Regions from separate parts of the Janthinobacterium sp. EB271-G4-3-2 genome, predicted to be linked through region 3. Evidence: predicted binding sites of a transcription regulator. Region 3 holds the regulator's gene; each other region holds the start of a gene.

Region 1 (4,119 bases), on a different contig from region 3:
GGTGCTGTGCTTGCATGAGCTGTCTGCCAAAGTAGGGAAATGGTGAGTATAAACAGAACTGTGGCCCAGCGTCACGCGGACGGCCTGTGCCTGCGTGCCTACAATGCGGGTTTTATAGGTGGACTTGCAAGAATATCTTGGCTAGAATCGGCAAGCAGCAGATTAATTGGCAACCTTAATTGTCAACACATAAAATCAAAAAAAACCAGCTCTGGCGTTTCTCCGATTACCTTTGTTCACATTGCCACTATGAAAAAAATATTTGCACTTCTCGTGCTTGCCGGCATAGCAAATGCCGTCACAGCGGCTGACATTGTAGGAAACGCCAAGGCAGCCCCTGCCAAGGTGGAAATGTGTATCGGCTGCCACGGCATTCCCGGTTACAAGGCAACCTTCCCTGAAGTATTCCAGGTGCCGATGATCGGCGGCCAGCCGGCAAAATATATCGAGAATGCGCTGCAAGCCTACAAGAAGGGCGACCGCAAGCACCCCAGCATGAAGGGCATCGCCAGCAGCCTGTCGGACCAGGATATCGCCGATGTCGCCGCGTATTATGCGCAACAAGCCAAGACGAACTGAGGACCAGCCCGATGAAAAAACTACTCGCCGCCCTCGTTTGCGCCACCGTCTCGTTTTCCGCCAGCGCCGCCGGCAATATCAACACGGGCAAGGCCCTGGCCGAAAAATACAGCTGCGCCACCTGCCACGGCAAGGATTACAGTTCGCCCATCGACCCGTCGTACCCGAAACTGGCGGGCCAGCACAAGGATTACCTGGAACATGCGTTGACCGCGTATAAACGGGGCGACAAGGCCAACGGCCGCAACAACGCCATCATGACGGGCCAGGTAAAACCGCTGAGCAACCAGGACATCAAGGACCTGGCCGCCTACCTGCACAGCTTGCCGAGCAGCCTGGTCACTCATCGCTGAGCGGTAACGCCGGCTCAGGCTTTCAGCCCCACCCGGCGAGCAAGTTTATGCAGATTGCTGGCGTCGAGTCCCAGCTGCCGCGCGGCAGCGGCCCAGTTATCTTGATGCAGCACCAGCGCTTGCCGGATGGCCTGGCGCTGGCTCGCTTCCACGATCTGATGCATCGATAGCAGCGGCGCCGCCGGCGTGCCGCACGCGGCTGGCGCCAGCGGCAGCGCGTCCGTGCCGGCCGGCGCTTCCAGCGCATCGAGGTCGAGCATATCCGTTTCCAGGGTCACGATGTCCTTGCGGTCCGCGCCGCGTATCACGGCTTTCAGCGCGGCCCGGCTGATCACATGTTCCAGTTCGCGCACATTGCCCGGCCAGCGGTAGTGGCACAAGGCGTTTTCCGCCGCGGCGGACAGGCGCAGGCTGCGCAAGCCCAGGCGCGCGCGGTTCAGTTCCAGGAAACCACCGGCCAGCAGGAGCACGTCATTGCCCCGCTCGCGCAGCGGCGGAATCGGCACGGGATACACGGATAAACGGTGATACAGATCGGCGCGGAACGAGCCGTCGCGCACATGTTCGCGCAAGCTGCGGTTGGTGGCGGCGATCACGCGCACGTTGACCCGGCGCGGCCGGTCCGCGCCCAGGCGCTGGATTTCCCCATTTTGCAAGGTGCGCAGCAGCTTGGCCTGTATCGACAATGGCAATTCGCCCACTTCATCGAGAAACAGGGTGCCCCCTTCGGCCGCCTCGAAACGCCCGGGCCGGTCGCTGACGGCGCCGGAAAACGCACCGCGCACATGGCCAAACAATTCGCTTTCGGCCAGGGACTCGGGCAAGGCCGCGCAATTGACATGGATCAAAGGCTTGCCCGCGCGGCGCGACAGCCGGTGCAGGCGGTGTGCGCATAATTCCTTGCCCACGCCCGTCTCTCCCAGCAGCAGCACGGGCAGCTCGGAATCGGCCACCACCTGCAATTCGTGCAGCAAGTGCGTGATGGCGCTGCTCTGGCCGACGAAATCGTGTTCCTCGCGCGGCGCCTGCGCATCGGCCAGCATGGCGCCGCCCGACAGGCGCAGGGCGCGGATTTCCGTCTCCAGGCGCGTGACGCGCACGGCCGCCTCGATGGCGCAGGCCAGCTCGCCCAGGTCGCGCTGCGCCTGCGTATCGAAGGTGCCCACCTGCAGCGCGTCGAGCGTGATCACGCCCCAGCGTTCGCCTTCCAGGTCCAGCGCCATGCCCATGCAGTCGTGCACGGGCAGCGGTTCGCCGGCCCGCTCGGCGATCAGGCCATCGTAGGGATCGGGCAGCGAGCTGTCGTGATGGAAGCACAGCACGCCGCGCCGCTGCAGGATGGCGGCCAGGCGCGGATGGTCGGCGACGGCGAAGCGGCGTCCCAGCGCGTCGTTGGCCAGGCCGGCCATCGCCACGGGGCGCAAGTGCTCGCCGTCGAGCTTGAGCAAGGCCACGGCCTCGCAGCCGAAGTGGGCGCGCAGGCTGCCGACGAGGCGCTGCAGGCGCACGGCCACGGGCAGGTCGGCGACCAGGTCGGTGAGTAACAGCAGGTGGATGGCGGTGGTGGTCATAAGTACCATGCAGGGTACAACGGACCATGCTTGAGCAGGGTCATATCGACCCTGCATTTTTCAAATCGTTGATTTAAAACAAGTTTTTCCTGGCACACGGATTGCCTAGGTAAGGGTGCCGAACCGGCATACAAGACCAAGGAAAGCTTGATGAAAACGACTCCCTCCCTCCGCGCCATTGCCGCCGCCGTCTGCGTACTGGCCATGCCCCTGTCCGTGCAAGCCCAGGTGAGCCTCCCTGCCAGCACCGCCGCCACCGCCGCCAAACCGGCGGCCGCCGCGGTCAAGCGCTATGAACTGCAAACCAATATCGTCGACGGCAAGATGGTGTTCATCGACGCCAAGGGCCAGGTCAACCCCGTGCTGGCGGCCAAGGTGGGCGACACGGTGGAACTGGTGCTGAAAAGCGGCGAAGGCGCCGAGCACGATCTGCTGATCCCGGAACTCAATGTGGCATCAAACAAGTTCAGCGCCAATAGCGGCAGCACCACCGTGCGCTTCAAGGTCACGCGCGCCGGCACGTTCACCTATTACTGCTCGATCCCCGGCCACCGCCAGATCGGCATGGAAGGCAAGCTCGAAGTGACCGGCACCTCGCTGGCCGAAGCCGGAGCACCGAAGGCCGCCGGCGCCGGCAGCACTGCCAGCGAATCGAGCCAGGCCGCCGCGCTGGCCCTGTACACGCCCGCGCCGTCGCCGATGCGCGGTCCCGATCCCTCGGCCGTCAGCGTGGCGGCCAATCCGGCGCAGGTGCCATCCGCCATCGGCGCGCGCGCGCCGCAAACCCTGAAATACCGGATGGAGACGGTGGAACTGCCGGGCAAGCTCGATGACGGCACCAGCTTTACCTACTGGACCTTCAACCGCCAGGTGCCCGGCCCCATGCTGCGCGCGAAGGTGGGCGACACGGTGGAGCTGACCCTGTTCAACGCCAAGGACAGCAAGATGATCCACTCGATCGACCTGCACGCCGTGACGGGCGGCCATGGCGGCGGACAGCACACGCAGGTGGCGCCGGGGCAGGAAAAAACCGTCACTTTCAAGGCGCTCAATCCGGGCCTGTATGTGTACCACTGCGCCACGCCGCTGGTGCCGCAGCATATCGCGGCCGGCATGTACGGCATGATCCTCGTCGAACCGGAAGGCGGCCTGTCAAAAGTCGACCGCGAGTATTACGTGATGCAGGGCGAGATGTACACGGGCCGTCCGCACGGCGCCCCCGTGCACCAGGAACCGAACCTGGAAAAAATGGCCAATGAGCTGCCCGACTACTACGTCTTCAACGGCGAAGTGGGCGCCCTGAGCAAGACGCACAAACTGCAGGCGAAAGTCGGCGAGACCGTGCGCATCTATTTCGGTGTCGGCGGCCCGAACAAGATTTCATCATTCCACATCATCGGCGAGATCTTCGACAAGGTGTACAGCGAAGGCTCGATCAGCAGCCCGAAACACGACGTGCAAACCACCCTGGTGGCACCGGGCGGCGCGACCATCGTCGAACTGAAGGTACAGCATCCTGGCAGCTATCTGCTGGTCGACCATGCGCTGTCGCGCGCAGGCAAGGGCGCCGTGGGCGTGCTGGAAGTGACTGGCGAACCCGTGCCCGGCGTCTACCA
Region 2 (4,119 bases), on a different contig from region 3:
CAAGGAGCAAGTGCGCGCTTATATGCGCCGGCGCGAACATGCGCTGCAACCCCCACCACCGCCCGATGAAATTCGCCGGCAACTGGCCTGGTGCCGCGCGGACGATTCCCCATGCACTTGCCCGCTTGCCACCCCGGCCGGCGTGGCCGCGCAAGGCTGGCATTTATCTGCAGAAATGGCCCGCCTGGGCACCCTCATGACCATAGCCTGGCTCATGCATAGCGGTGTTGCTCATCGTAAAAATTGATGACGTGCAGCAAATTTTTCCGATTTGAGTTATCCTCTAGCACATTCCAAGTGCGTCAATTCTCTTCAATTATCACAATTTTGCGCTAAGTTACGCAAAAATCAACAATAGCGTGTATTATATTGTTTGTGGCGTAAAAGCCGCATAAGTGATGGCGCTTTTTAGTGTGTTTACCCTGAATTAGTGCAGAAGAGACATTCTGTTTTTTCTTGCTCTAATACAACAAGTACGGATTTTTGATCATGTCTCTCAAACAAATTACCTCTTTGCCTACCTACAACCCGAATCGCGTCCTCGATGCGATCATCGACAAGCTGCAACTGAAAAACGATGCCGCCTTGTCGCGAGCTCTGGAAGTGGCGCCACCTGTCATCAGCAAGATTCGTCACAACACCTTGCCGATCGGCGCCACGATCCTCATCCGCATGCATGAAATCAGCGATTTCAGCATTCGTGAACTGCGCGAGTTGATGGCTGCCTAAGAGCGCCTGACAGACGGCAAACTGAGAGGTGCCGTCTGGGTAAGTCAGGCTTGCCGCGTGCGGCAGCCACATCTGTTTTCCGCTTTTCTATTGCGGGTCGCGGTTCAATACCGGACGATCGACATAGAAACGCCCCATTTCCAGGCCAGTCGAAGACGATTTGACCACCGCTGCGGTAAGTGAGGCAGGCGCGCTGGAAAATGCGGTGCTGGCAGCCCCGGTCGCGCGGCCCGAATATGCCGTCGCCTGCACGGCCGCACTGGAAAACGCCGTTTGCACGGCACGGCCCGAGTATGCCGTTGCCTGTACCGCCGCACTGGAAAATGCTGTTTGGACAGCCCGTCCTGAATACGCCGCCTGCACTGCCCGTCCCGAATACGCCGCCTGTACGGCGCGCCCCGAATACGCCGTCTCCGCGCGGATATAATCCTCCCCGAACGTTTGCTCATACAGCTGCTTCATGCGCTCGCCCACGCGATGGTGCGCCGCTTCGTCGTCTTCGCCGCGCAAGCCGATGTAGGGGAAGTGATGGAGGAAGTAACCGAACACCTGTTCGCAGTCGGCCGCATATTTCAGGGTGTCGAGAATGTGGTAGTGCCAGAAGGTATCGACGTCCATCAGCGGCGCGGTTTCTTCTTCCGGAAACTGTTTCATCAGGATCAGGAAGCGGCGGTATTCGAATTCCACCGCATTTGCCTTTTCCAGGCTCCATCCTTCGCCTGACTCCCGGTGCATCAGCTTGACCTTGATCGCGTCCAAATTCAAATCGGTAATTGCCTTGAAACTGTCGTTCGTATCCATGAATGTCCTTTTGTAAAGAGCGTTGTGGGAAATACGGTGAAACAAGGGAAAGCGGTGGGATGTACTCCTGGCAAATGGTCGAGGAATGCCTGGCCCATGGCGGGCGGGCGCGGAATTGTTCTACATCAATATTGCATCTAATTACGAAATATGCAAGCTGAGCTTGCTCCATGCGGACGCGCGCCCGTCAACTGCTGGCCCGGCTTTCTTCCTGGTAGGGAAACGCGGTGGCGTCCGCGCCCAGCGGTACGCTGACGTGCACGCTCATGCCGGCGCCGGGGCTGCTTTCGATGTAAAAAGTGCCGCCTAGCAATTTTATGCGCTCCTCGATGCCCACCAGGCCAAACGAGCCCAGCTTGTTGCGCCCGTCGATGGCGGCGCCCACGCCGTTGTCGCTGATGCTCATCGACACCGTATCGCGGCACTTTTCCAGCTTGACTTGCACGCGGCTGGCATGGGCATGCTGGGAAATGTTGCTGAGCGACTCTTGCAGGATGCGGAACAGGGCCGTCGCGCACTGGTCGCTGAGGCAAATGTCGTCATGGCTTTCGCTCACTTCGCAAGCGATGCCCGTGCGCTGGCGAAACTGCGCCACCTGCCATTCGACGGCCGCATTCACGCCCAGGTCCAGCACGGTAGGGCGCAAATCGTTGATGATCTGCCGCACGCTCTTGATGGTGGCGTCGATCTGCTCCAGGGTCGAGCGGGCGCGGGCGTTCAGGCGCGGGTGGCGGCGATGCGTGCGCGAGGCCAGCATGTCGGCGTCGATGCGCAGCACCAGCAGGTTCTGCCCCAGGTCGTCGTGGATTTCGCGCGCGATGCGCTTGCGCTCTTCTTCCTTGATCTGGTCGGCATGGGCCGCCAGGCGGCGCAGTTTCTGGTGCGACAGCTGCAGACGGATCTGGCTGGCGCGCAATTCTTCCGTCATGCCGTTCGCCATCTGGATGGCGCGCCGACGCGACGACGCCAGGGTGTGGAACAGCATGTATAGCAGCATGGTACTGGCAAAGCCTATCAGCAGGGCCAGCCATGGCAAAAAGACGTCGAAGCGCGTATACAGGTCGCTCTTGCGCACGCTGAACAGCGCTTGCCACACGCGGCTATTGTGTTCGATCAGCATCGTGCTGCTCAGGTAGCGGCCGGAATTGCCGGGCAACCACCATGGCGCATGCATGCCAGCCGTCGTGCTGTCGAAGATGGGGCGCATGTCGTGCGGTAAGTCTAGCGGTGCGCGCGCCTGTGGGCCGATATCGAACAGGGTCAGGCGGACGTTGCGCACCGGCATGTCGGCCAGCGCGCTGCGCATCATCGTCACCAGGTCGTAGCCGATGCCGACGGAACCCTGGTACGCCTCGCGCCGCTGCTCCACCGTATCGACCGGCATGCCGGAACGGTACACGGGCAGGCGCATGGCCATGCCCGTCAATTGGGGACGGCCTTGCATCGGCACGGGCACGCCGGAATTGCTGATGTTGCCGGAATCGCGCGACTGCGCCAGCATTTCGGCGATCAGGGGGCGCGAGGCGATGTCATAGCCATATTTTTCAGGGGCGCTGGCAATCGGTTCGATATACATCAGCACGGAATAGTGCGCGCGCGGGGCGGGCGGATGGATGGCAAACGCCGGATAGCCGTCGCGCCCGGGCGGATAGTCGCGCTGCATGGCCGCTTCGAAAGCGGCGCGCTGCGTCTCGCCCAGTTCCTGGCTGTAATTGAGGTTCATCACGCCCGGATAGTTCTGTTGCAGCGCGATGTTCGCCACGTAGCGGTGGAATTGCTCGCGGCTCACGTGTTCGTTGGCATGGAACAGGCTGGCCGTGCCGCGCAGCAGGTTGGCATACGACTTGACGCGCGATTCGATGTTTTTCTGGGTATTGCGGGCCAGATTGTTGAATAGCTCGCTGGCATCGTTTTCGATCGACAGCGAGGCGGCCATATAGAACAGCAGGCCCACCATCGTCGACATCACGAAGCCGAGCAGCCACTGCGGCCTTTTTTCAGCAGATAAGGGGTGTTCGCCGGCAGTAGAAGACATCGCCATCCGCATCAGGAAGAGGAATCGGGTGCCGCCTGGGCGACGGAGGCTAGGCTGCGTTGTACAAGCACTATTAAAATTGTAAATTGCTCAATAGCTGCCTAATATACAAAATTATCGTTATTATAGTCAACAAGCAATATTTCTCGTTGAAACGAAAAAAACCGCCGAAGCGGTTTTTTTCGTGTGCCGTCAGCCCTTATTTGGCGGGCTGCCAGCTGTCTTTCAGGGTGACGATGCGGTTGAAGACGGGCTTGCCCGGCTGGCTGTCGACACGGTCGGCCGCAAAATAACCGTGGCGCTCGAACTGGAAGCGCTCTTCCGGCTGGGCCAGTTCCGCACCCGGTTCCAGCCACGCTTGCACCACTTCCTTGGCCAGCGGATTCAAGGCCAGCTTGAAGTCCTTGCCGCCCGCGTCCGGCTGCGGGTCCGTAAACAGGCGGTCGTACAGGCGCACTTCCGCGGGAATCGCCGTCGGCGCGCTGACCCAGTGCATATTGCCCTTGACCTTGTAATTGGCGCTGCCGTCCGTGCCCGACTTGCTGTCCGGGAAG
Region 3 (4,119 bases):
TTCACGCCGATCAAGGAACTGGCGCGCGAGGTGACCACCTTGAATTTCGGTCCCTGGGAATGGTTCTGGGTCTTGTTCTACAGCCTGGCAACCTACGGCAACGCGGGCTGGCTGCGCGAGCAGGTGTGCAAATACATGTGCCCCTACGCGCGCTTCCAGAGCGCCATGTTCGACCAGGACACCCTGATCATCACCTACGATGCCAAGCGCGGCGAACCACGCGGCGCCATGAGCAAGAAGGCCGGCAACAACGACAAGCTGGGCGATTGCATCGACTGTACACTGTGCGTGCAGGTGTGTCCGACCGGTATCGATATCCGCAACGGCCTGCAGTATGAATGCATCGGCTGCGCCGCCTGCGTCGATGCCTGCAACAGCGTGATGGACAAGGTCGAGCGGCCGCGTGGCCTGATACGCTACAGCACCGACCATGCGATGGAAAACAACTTCAATTCGAAGCAGATACGCCAGCGCGCCATGCGCCCGCGCGTCTTGATCTACACTTCCATCCTGGCCCTGATCATCATCGCCGTATGTACCTCGCTGGCCCTGCGCACCCCCCTGAAAATGGACGTGATCCGCGACCGCGGTTCGATGGGGCGCGAGGTGGAAGACGGCATGATCGAAAACGTCTACCGCCTGCAGATCATGAACACGTCCGAGCAAAGCCAGCACTTTAAAATCAGCGCTTCCGGCTTGCCGGGCCTGACCTTGCTGACGCGCGAAGAAGTGACCTTGCAGCCGACCGAAACGCTGGGCTGGCCGATCCGCCTGCGCGTACCGCACGGCGTGGGCGAGAAGGGGTCGAACAAGATTGCGATCGAATTGCAATCGCTGGACAATCCATCGCTGCATGTGCGTGAAAGCGCGGTCTTCATCGTGCCGCGTTAACAAGGAAAGGCGGACGGGGACCGGGTGCCCTCGCCGCCGCCACGAAGTTGCAGGAAGGCCGGTCCCCGCATGGGGGCTGGCCGTTTACACAGGAGAAATACCATGTCCGACAGTCTGAAACTGCAGCCTCCCGTTGCACCGTGGTACAAGCACCGCTGGCCATGGCTGCTGATGATCGGTCCCGGCCTGTCCGTGGTCGTCGGCAGCTTCATGGGCTATATCGCGTTTACGCAGCCCGACGCGCTGGTGGTGGGCGACTATTACAAGCAGGGCAAGGCGATCAACCAGGATTTGAAGCGCGACACGATCGCCAGCGACCTGGCCATGGATACGAGCCTGGCGTACGACGTCGCCGCAGCGCGCCTGACCGGTTCCGTGCACAGCTTCGGCAAGGCCTATCAGGGTCCGCTGCAGCTGCACCTGGCGCATGCGACCCTGCCTGAAAAAGATATCAAGCTGCTGGTGCGGCCCGATGCGGCCGGCAATTTCTCGGTGCCCCTGCCGATGCTCGAGCGCAGCCGCTGGCAAGTGCTGGTGGAAAACGACAAACGCGAGTGGCGCCTGTCCGGCATCTGGACCTGGCCCGTGCAGCGCAGCATCGCGCTGCATGCGGATGAAGAGTTATAAGCCTTACTTGCAGACGTCGGTACCGGCCGTAATGGCTTTCAGCTTGGCAGGCTGCAGGATCTCGATCTCGCGGTTCGAGACGCGCAGCCAGCCTTCCTTCTTGAATTTTGACAATAAACGGCTGACGCTCTCGATGGTCAGGCCCAGGTAGTTGCCGATTTCCTCGCGCGACATGCGCAGCTGGAATTTGCTGCTCGAATAGCCGCGCGCTTCGTAACGCGACGCCAGGTTGACGATGAAGGCGGCAAAGCGCTGCGTCGCCTGCATATTGCCCAGCAACAGCATGACGCTTTGCTCGCGCGTGATTTCCTGGCTCATCATGCGGTGGAAATGCCGCAGCAGGGTCGGCATATTGCCCAGCAATTGTTCCAGGCTGGAAAACGGGATTTCACACACTTCGCTGTCTTCGAGCGCCACCGCATTACAGTGGTGGCGGTCGGCGCTGATGGCGTCCATGCCCAGCAGTTCGCCGGCCATCTGGAAACCCGTCACCTGCTCCTCGCCGCCCGGATTGATCTGGTACGTCTTGAAGTGCCCCAGGCGGATCGCGTACAGGTTCTGGAACGAGTCGCCGATGCGGAACAGCGAGGCGCCGCGCACGATCTTGCGGCGGCGGCCGATGATCTGGTCCAGCCTGTCCATGTCGCCCATATCGAGGCCCATCGGCAGACACAATTGATGCATGCTGCAGGTCGAGCATCGCGCACGCAACGCTTCCACGGTCACTGTGGGCAAGGTTGGAGTGATTAGCGCTTCAGTCATGTCGGTACCTTTTAGAAAATGCAACAACAAGTTTACTGCATACCGGGTTGCCGTGTGCCAATTTCACCGCAATTTCGCTGAATAAACGACGTTCCGACTTTAATTATATGGCAACATCGTCAAAAGCCCATGCGGAGAGGGGCATTTGTGCGGCGGCGCTTGCCAAGCTGGGGTATTGATAGGAAAATTCCTGACAGCATTATCTGCCGCCTGTGCCGCCCGGTACTGAAAAGGAAATCATGAAGCCTCTCGGCATCAAAGCAAAAGTCGCGCTGGCCACCAGCCTGACCTCGATCGCCATGATCGCGCTGGTCACCATGATACAGGTGCAGCACATGCGCGACGACTTCACCCGAGTACTGCTGAGCCAGCAGTCGTCCCTGATCAGCCGCACCGCTGCCGAGCTCGACGACAAGCTGGGCATGCTGCTGCAGATCGTCACCCTGACGGCCAGGCAGCAGCCGCCGGAACTGATGGCCCAGCCAGCCCAATTGCGCGAATACTATTCGCGCCGCTCGATGCTGGTGCTGTTCGACGACGTGCTGGTGCTCGACGCGCATGGCGCCGTCGTGGCCGACATGCCGGAAGTGGCGGGGCGCACGGGCATCAACGTCGCCGAGCGCGAGTATTTCCAGACCGTGCTGCGCACGCGCCAGCCCATGATCACCGAACCGATGCTCGGCAAATCGAGCGGCATGCCCATCGTGCAGATGGTGGCGCCCGTGCTGGCCGCCGATGGCCAGGTGGCCGGCGTGGTGATCGGCGTGCTGCGCCTGTACAAGGACAATCTGCTGGGGCGTCTGCGCTCGGAAAAGATCGGCAAGAGCGGCTATTACTTCATCCTCACGCGCGGCGCCGTGCCGCGCTATGTGCTGCATCCCGATACCAGCCGTTTGCTGCAGCCGCGCCAGCCGAACGCCAACCTGACGACGACCCAGCTGCTGAAGGAAGATGGCGAAGGCAGCATGGTCAGCACCAACAGCCGCGGCATCACGGCCGTCAACAGCTTCAAGCGCCTGAAATCGGTGAACTGGCTGCTGGCCACCTCGCTGCCCTTGGCGGATGCCTTCGAACCGTTCGATGGCGTGCTGTACCGGCTGGTGCTGTGGAGCATCCTCGCTTCGCTGCTGGCCGCAGCCGTGCTGGGCTGGGTCACCGTGCGCCTGCTGTCGCCGCTGGTGCGCCTGCGCGACACCCTGCTGGCCCTGCGTACCAGCGGCAGCCGTTTCACCCCCGTGCCGGTGCAGCAGCGCGACGAGATCGGCGAACTGACGGAAGCGTTCAACGGCCTGATGAGCGAGCGCGACCGCCTGCAGCAGGAACTTGAATCGCGCGCGGCGGAACTGGAGCAGGAACGCGACCGGGCCGAGGCCGCCAACCGCGCGAAGAGCGATTTCGTGGCCAACATGAGCCATGAAATCCGCACGCCCCTCAATGCCGTGCTGGGCATGGTGTATTTGCTGGGCAATACCAAGCTCGATACGGAACAGCGCAAGTATCTGACCATGGTGCGCGTGGCGGGCCAGTCGCTGCTGGGCATCCTCAACGACGTGCTCGATTATTCGAAGATCGAGGCACGCCGCATGGAACTGTCGCCCGTCGAATTCGACCTCGACGAAGTCATGAATACCCTGGCCACGACGATGACGATGAATGCGGGCGAAAAGGAACTGGAACTGGCCATCTCCGTCGAGCCCGACGTGCCGCGGCGCCTCGTGGGCGACACCCAGCGCCTGCAGCAAATCCTCGTCAACCTGGCCGGCAACGCCATCAAATTTACCGAGAGCGGCGAAGTGGTGGTGGCCGTCAGCCTGGCCGAGAGCGAGAACGGCCGCGCCT
Region 4 (4,119 bases), on a different contig from region 3:
ATTTACCCGCCGTCTGTTGACACGCGGTAGTCTACCCGTTTCAATCGGCGCCGTCGCGCTCGCGCTGTCCGCCTGTACCACGCCGCCCACGCCACCGGCCGCCGCCGGCGGCAAGGCGCCGCCCATCGCGCCGACCGTCGTCAAGCCGGTTCCGGCCAAGCCGGCCGACGCCAAGGATGCCGCGGATGTCGCGACGCCCACCTTCGTGCCCGCCAAGTTTGCCGCCTTGCCTGGCTGGGCCCGCGACGACATGCGCGCCGCCTGGCCAGCGTTCATGGCGTCGTGCGGCGTGCTGGTCAAACGTCCGGACTGGAAGGAATCGTGCACGATCGCGCGCCAGGTGAATGCCGACAGCGACAAGGCCATCCGTCTGTTCTTCGAGACCTTCTTTGTGCCGAATCAAGTGATCACCGCCGATGGCGCCAGCACTGGCCTCGTCACCGGCTATTACGAGCCGCTGCTGCACGGCGCGCGCAAGCGGGGCGGCCCCTATCAGACACCGCTGTACAAGGTGCCCGACGACCTCGTCTCGGTGGATTTGTCCGGCGTGTATCCGGAACTGAAAAACATGCGCTTGCGGGGCAAGCTGGTCGGCAAGAAGGTGGTGCCGTACGCGACCCGCGCCGACATCGAGCGCGCCACGTCCGTCACGGGCAAGGAATTGCTGTGGGTGGATGATGAAGTCGAGGCCTTCTTCCTGCAGGTGCAGGGCTCAGGCCGCGTGCAGCTGACCGATACGCAGGAAACCGTGCGCGTGGCGTACGCGGACCAGAATGGTCATCCGTATAAATCGATCGGCCGCTACCTGGTCGACAAGGGCGAGCTGACCTTGAGCCAGGCCTCCGCGCAGGGCATCAAGGCGTGGATCGCCGGCCACCCGACGCGCAAGGATGAATTGTTCAACGCCAATCCCAGCTATGTCTTCTTCAAGGAAGAGCGTTTGCCCGATCCGAAAGTGGGGCCGAAGGGCGCGCTGGGCGTGCCGCTGACGCCGCAGCGCTCGGTGGCCATCGATTCGCGCTTCCTGCCGCTGGGGGCGCCCGTGTTCCTGTCTACCACGCAAGCCAATAGCGAGATTCCCATGCAGCGCCTGGTGATGGCGCAGGATACGGGCGGCGCCATTCGCGGGCCGATCCGTGTCGATTACTTCTTTGGTTTTGGCGCGGAAGCGGCCGAGAATGCGGGCCGCATGAAGCAGAGCGGCGCCGTGTGGGTGTTGTTGCCGAAGCAGGCGCCGGCGCGCTGAGTTTCTCGCGGCGCCGGGCGGTTCGTGGTGTGACTTAGCGCAAGACCATCACTGGCAAGTGAGTGTGCGCCAGCACTTTTTGCGTTTCGCTGCCCACGAACAGCTTGTTCAAACCCTTGCGGCCGTGCGAGGCCATCAGGATGATGTCGCAATGGTAGGTTTGCGCCGCATTGACGATTTCATCGTGCGGGCTCGGCGACACGGCGACCACGCCTTCGAAAGGCACGCCGGCGGCACGCGCCGCTGCGCCGATCTTGTCGATAGCGCGTTGCGACGCTTCCTGCATCTGCTGTTCATACAGGCTGGCGTCGAGCACGATGCCGCCGTCCGCCATCGGCGAGAACGGAAACGGCTGCACCACGCTGATGGCAACCAGCTTGGCCTTGTTCAATTGGGCGAAGGCGAGGGCGGTCTCGGCGGCTTTGTCGGACAGCGGCGAGCCGTCGGTGGGAAATAAGATGGTGTTAAACATAGCGTGCTCCTCAAATGATGTAAGACAGCTTATGGATTTACATCAATTAAAACCTTGATATAAATCAAACCTCACAAGCTTTGGCGTGAATAGTGTCGCCAAGGCAATCTTTTGCCAGTGTATTCCCGTTCACCGCTTCAGGTGCGCACGCTACGCAGCGGCGTGCCCCACACCATGGCCACCGTCAACACGATGCTGCCGGCCGCGATGCAGGCCAGGCTATTGCGCACGCCAAAATGTTCCGCTATCCAGCCGGCGGCCAGCGCACCCAGCGGCGCCGTGGCCACCGTCAGGAAGCGCATGGTCGACGTCATGCGGCCCAGCATGGGGTCGGGTGTGACTTTCTGGCGCAAGCCCAGGTAGGGAATAAAGAACAGCATCACGCCGCAATCGAAAAAGAACATCAAGATGGCATAGGCCACGGCGCTGGCGGCCGCGCTGCCGAACAGCGCGGCGGGTATCGTGGGTGTCAGGGCAAAACAGAGCGAAGTCGATGCCAGGCCGATCAGGATGGTGCGGCCGGCGCCGTGGCGCTTCGTCAAGGGTTTGACGATGAAGGCGCTGAGCAGGACGCCGGCGCCGCCGAGCATCTGCGTCATGCCCAGCACGCCCGGGCTCATGCCCAGGTCGCGTGTGGCGAACAGCACCGTCAAGGCTATGCTGGCGTAAAACAGGAAGTGCCAGATGCCGGCGCCCCAGGCCAGCGCGCGCAGCAGCGGTTCGCGCCAGACGAACAGCAAGCCGTCGGCGATGTCGCGCAAGGCGTGCTTGTCGGAGGGGGCTGGCCGAGGGTCGCGCACGCTCATGGCGCGCAAATTGCAAACCGAAATCAGATAGCCGCACGCCGTGCACAGGATGGCGACGGGCGCCGACAGTACTTGCACGAGTACGCCGGCCAGGCCGGGACCGATCAGGCGCGAAGCCGATTCGGTGGCGGCAAATTTCGACTGCGCATCGATCAAGCCATCGCGGCCCACGAGGAAAGTCAGAAACACCTGCTCTGCGCCGCCCCCGACGACGAAGCCCGTGCCGATGATGAAGCCCACTATATATAACCATGGCATCGACAGCACGCCGCACCAGTAAGCTACGGCGACGCTGGCCAGGGCCAGGCCCGACATGCTTTCGCTGAACAGCATGATCGGGTGCTTGCTGCGCCGGTCCAGCAGCACGCCGACGGGCAAGCCGAAGAGGGCGAACGGCAGCGCCTGCAGCGCAACCAGCACGCCCATCTGTTCCGGCGTCGCATGCAACAAGAGCACCGCGCACAGGGGCAGGGCCAGCGAGGTGATCTGGGCGCCGAAGCAATTGAGGCCATTGCTGAACCACAGGCGGCGGAAATTGACGCTGGCGGCGCTGCCGTCGCCGCGCAGGTAGTGGGCGCAATACTGGAAGAGGGAAGAGAAAATATGCTGCTCGATAAAAAAGATCGGGCTCACAATAATAGCAGCGCACCTGCCGCGCCGCTGCCGTTAGCCGCTACAATCGTTGCACCGTTCATCGAGAGGAGACACTATGCAATACGAAGACCTGATTATCGATATCCAGGACAAAGTGGCGGTCATCCGCCTGAACCGCCCCAAGGCGCTCAATGCCTTGAATGAGAACATGATGAATGAGCTGGGCGACGCCTTGCTGAAGTTCGACGCTGACGACAATATCGGCTGCATCGTCCTCACGGGCAGCGAAAAAGCATTTGCCGCCGGCGCCGATATCGCCGCCATGGCCGATTACACCTACCCGGATACCTATACCCAGGGCTACATCAGCCGCAACTGGGAGCATATCTTGCGCGTGCGCAAACCGGTGGTGGGTGCGGTGGCGGGCTATGCGCTCGGTGGAGGCTGCGAACTGGCCATGATGTGCGATTTCCTGATCGCCGCCGACAGCGCCAAATTCGGCCAGCCGGAAATCAAGGTCGGCGTCACGCCGGGCGCGGGCGGCACGCAGCGTTTGCCGCGCGCCATCGGCAAGGCCAAGGCCATGGATCTGTTGCTGACGGCGCGCACCATCGATGCCGCCGAGGCGGAACGCATCGGCCTCGTGTCGCGCGTGGTGCCGGCTGACAAATTGCTGGAAGAAACCCTGGCCGCCGCCAAGACCATCGCCGCCATGCCGACCTCGGTTGCAATGATGATCAAGGATTGCGTCAACCGCGCCTTTGAAACCACGTTGACCGATGGTGTCGCCTACGAGCGCCGCTTGTTCCAGGCCGCCTTCGGTACGCCTGCGCAAAAAGAAGGCATGCACGCTTTCCTTGAAAAGCGCTTGCCAAACTTCGACGGTCTTTGATATGATTCGCCTCCCCGATGAGACGCAGTGGTTTTAGCGAAACAGAGGGAGCCGGATGCAGTAGCAAACGGCAAAAAAAGAAGGTTGACGAATTAGCCGAAACGCTGCA

Evidence for each region. Region 3 encodes FNR, which switches genes on or off when oxygen is low (the NO sensors DNR and NnrR bind a similar motif). Its sites were predicted from a motif close to TTGATNNNNATCAA; they were not measured.
Region 1: the regulator FNR is predicted to act here: its motif matches at 2,572-2,585, upstream of nirK (copper-containing nitrite reductase).
Region 2: the regulator FNR is predicted to act here: its motif matches at 1,646-1,659, upstream of IGS55_RS06725 (glycine-rich domain-containing protein).
Region 4: the regulator FNR is predicted to act here: its motif matches at 1,773-1,786, upstream of IGS55_RS17170 (universal stress protein).

What each region holds. Positions count from the first base shown of each region.
Region 1 is NZ_JACYMG010000016.1:65,573-69,691, reverse strand. Features, by position in the region: gene IGS55_RS25645 (AAA family ATPase) at 1-16, opposite strand, end outside; gene IGS55_RS25640 (c-type cytochrome) at 250-579, shown strand; gene IGS55_RS25635 (c-type cytochrome) at 591-932, shown strand; gene norR (nitric oxide reductase transcriptional regulator NorR) at 947-2,503, opposite strand; gene nirK (copper-containing nitrite reductase) at 2,654-4,119, shown strand, end outside.
Region 2 is NZ_JACYMG010000002.1:354,454-358,572, reverse strand. Features, by position in the region: gene IGS55_RS06735 (hypothetical protein) at 1-247, shown strand, start outside; gene IGS55_RS06730 (hypothetical protein) at 490-729, shown strand; gene IGS55_RS06725 (glycine-rich domain-containing protein) at 817-1,530, opposite strand; gene IGS55_RS06720 (CHASE domain-containing protein) at 1,718-3,565, opposite strand; gene IGS55_RS06715 (glutamine--tRNA ligase/YqeY domain fusion protein) at 3,765-4,119, opposite strand, start outside.
Region 3 is NZ_JACYMG010000004.1:63,824-67,942, forward strand. Features, by position in the region: gene ccoG (cytochrome c oxidase accessory protein CcoG) at 1-891, shown strand, start outside; gene IGS55_RS10515 (FixH family protein) at 994-1,518, shown strand; gene fnr (fumarate/nitrate reduction transcriptional regulator Fnr) at 1,522-2,280, opposite strand; gene IGS55_RS10525 (response regulator) at 2,520-4,119, shown strand, end outside.
Region 4 is NZ_JACYMG010000008.1:157-4,275, reverse strand. Features, by position in the region: gene mltA (murein transglycosylase A) at 17-1,246, shown strand; gene IGS55_RS17170 (universal stress protein) at 1,281-1,718, opposite strand; gene IGS55_RS17165 (MFS transporter) at 1,856-3,157, opposite strand; gene IGS55_RS17160 (enoyl-CoA hydratase) at 3,234-4,010, shown strand; partial or broken gene IGS55_RS17155 (hypothetical protein) at 4,044-4,119, opposite strand, start outside.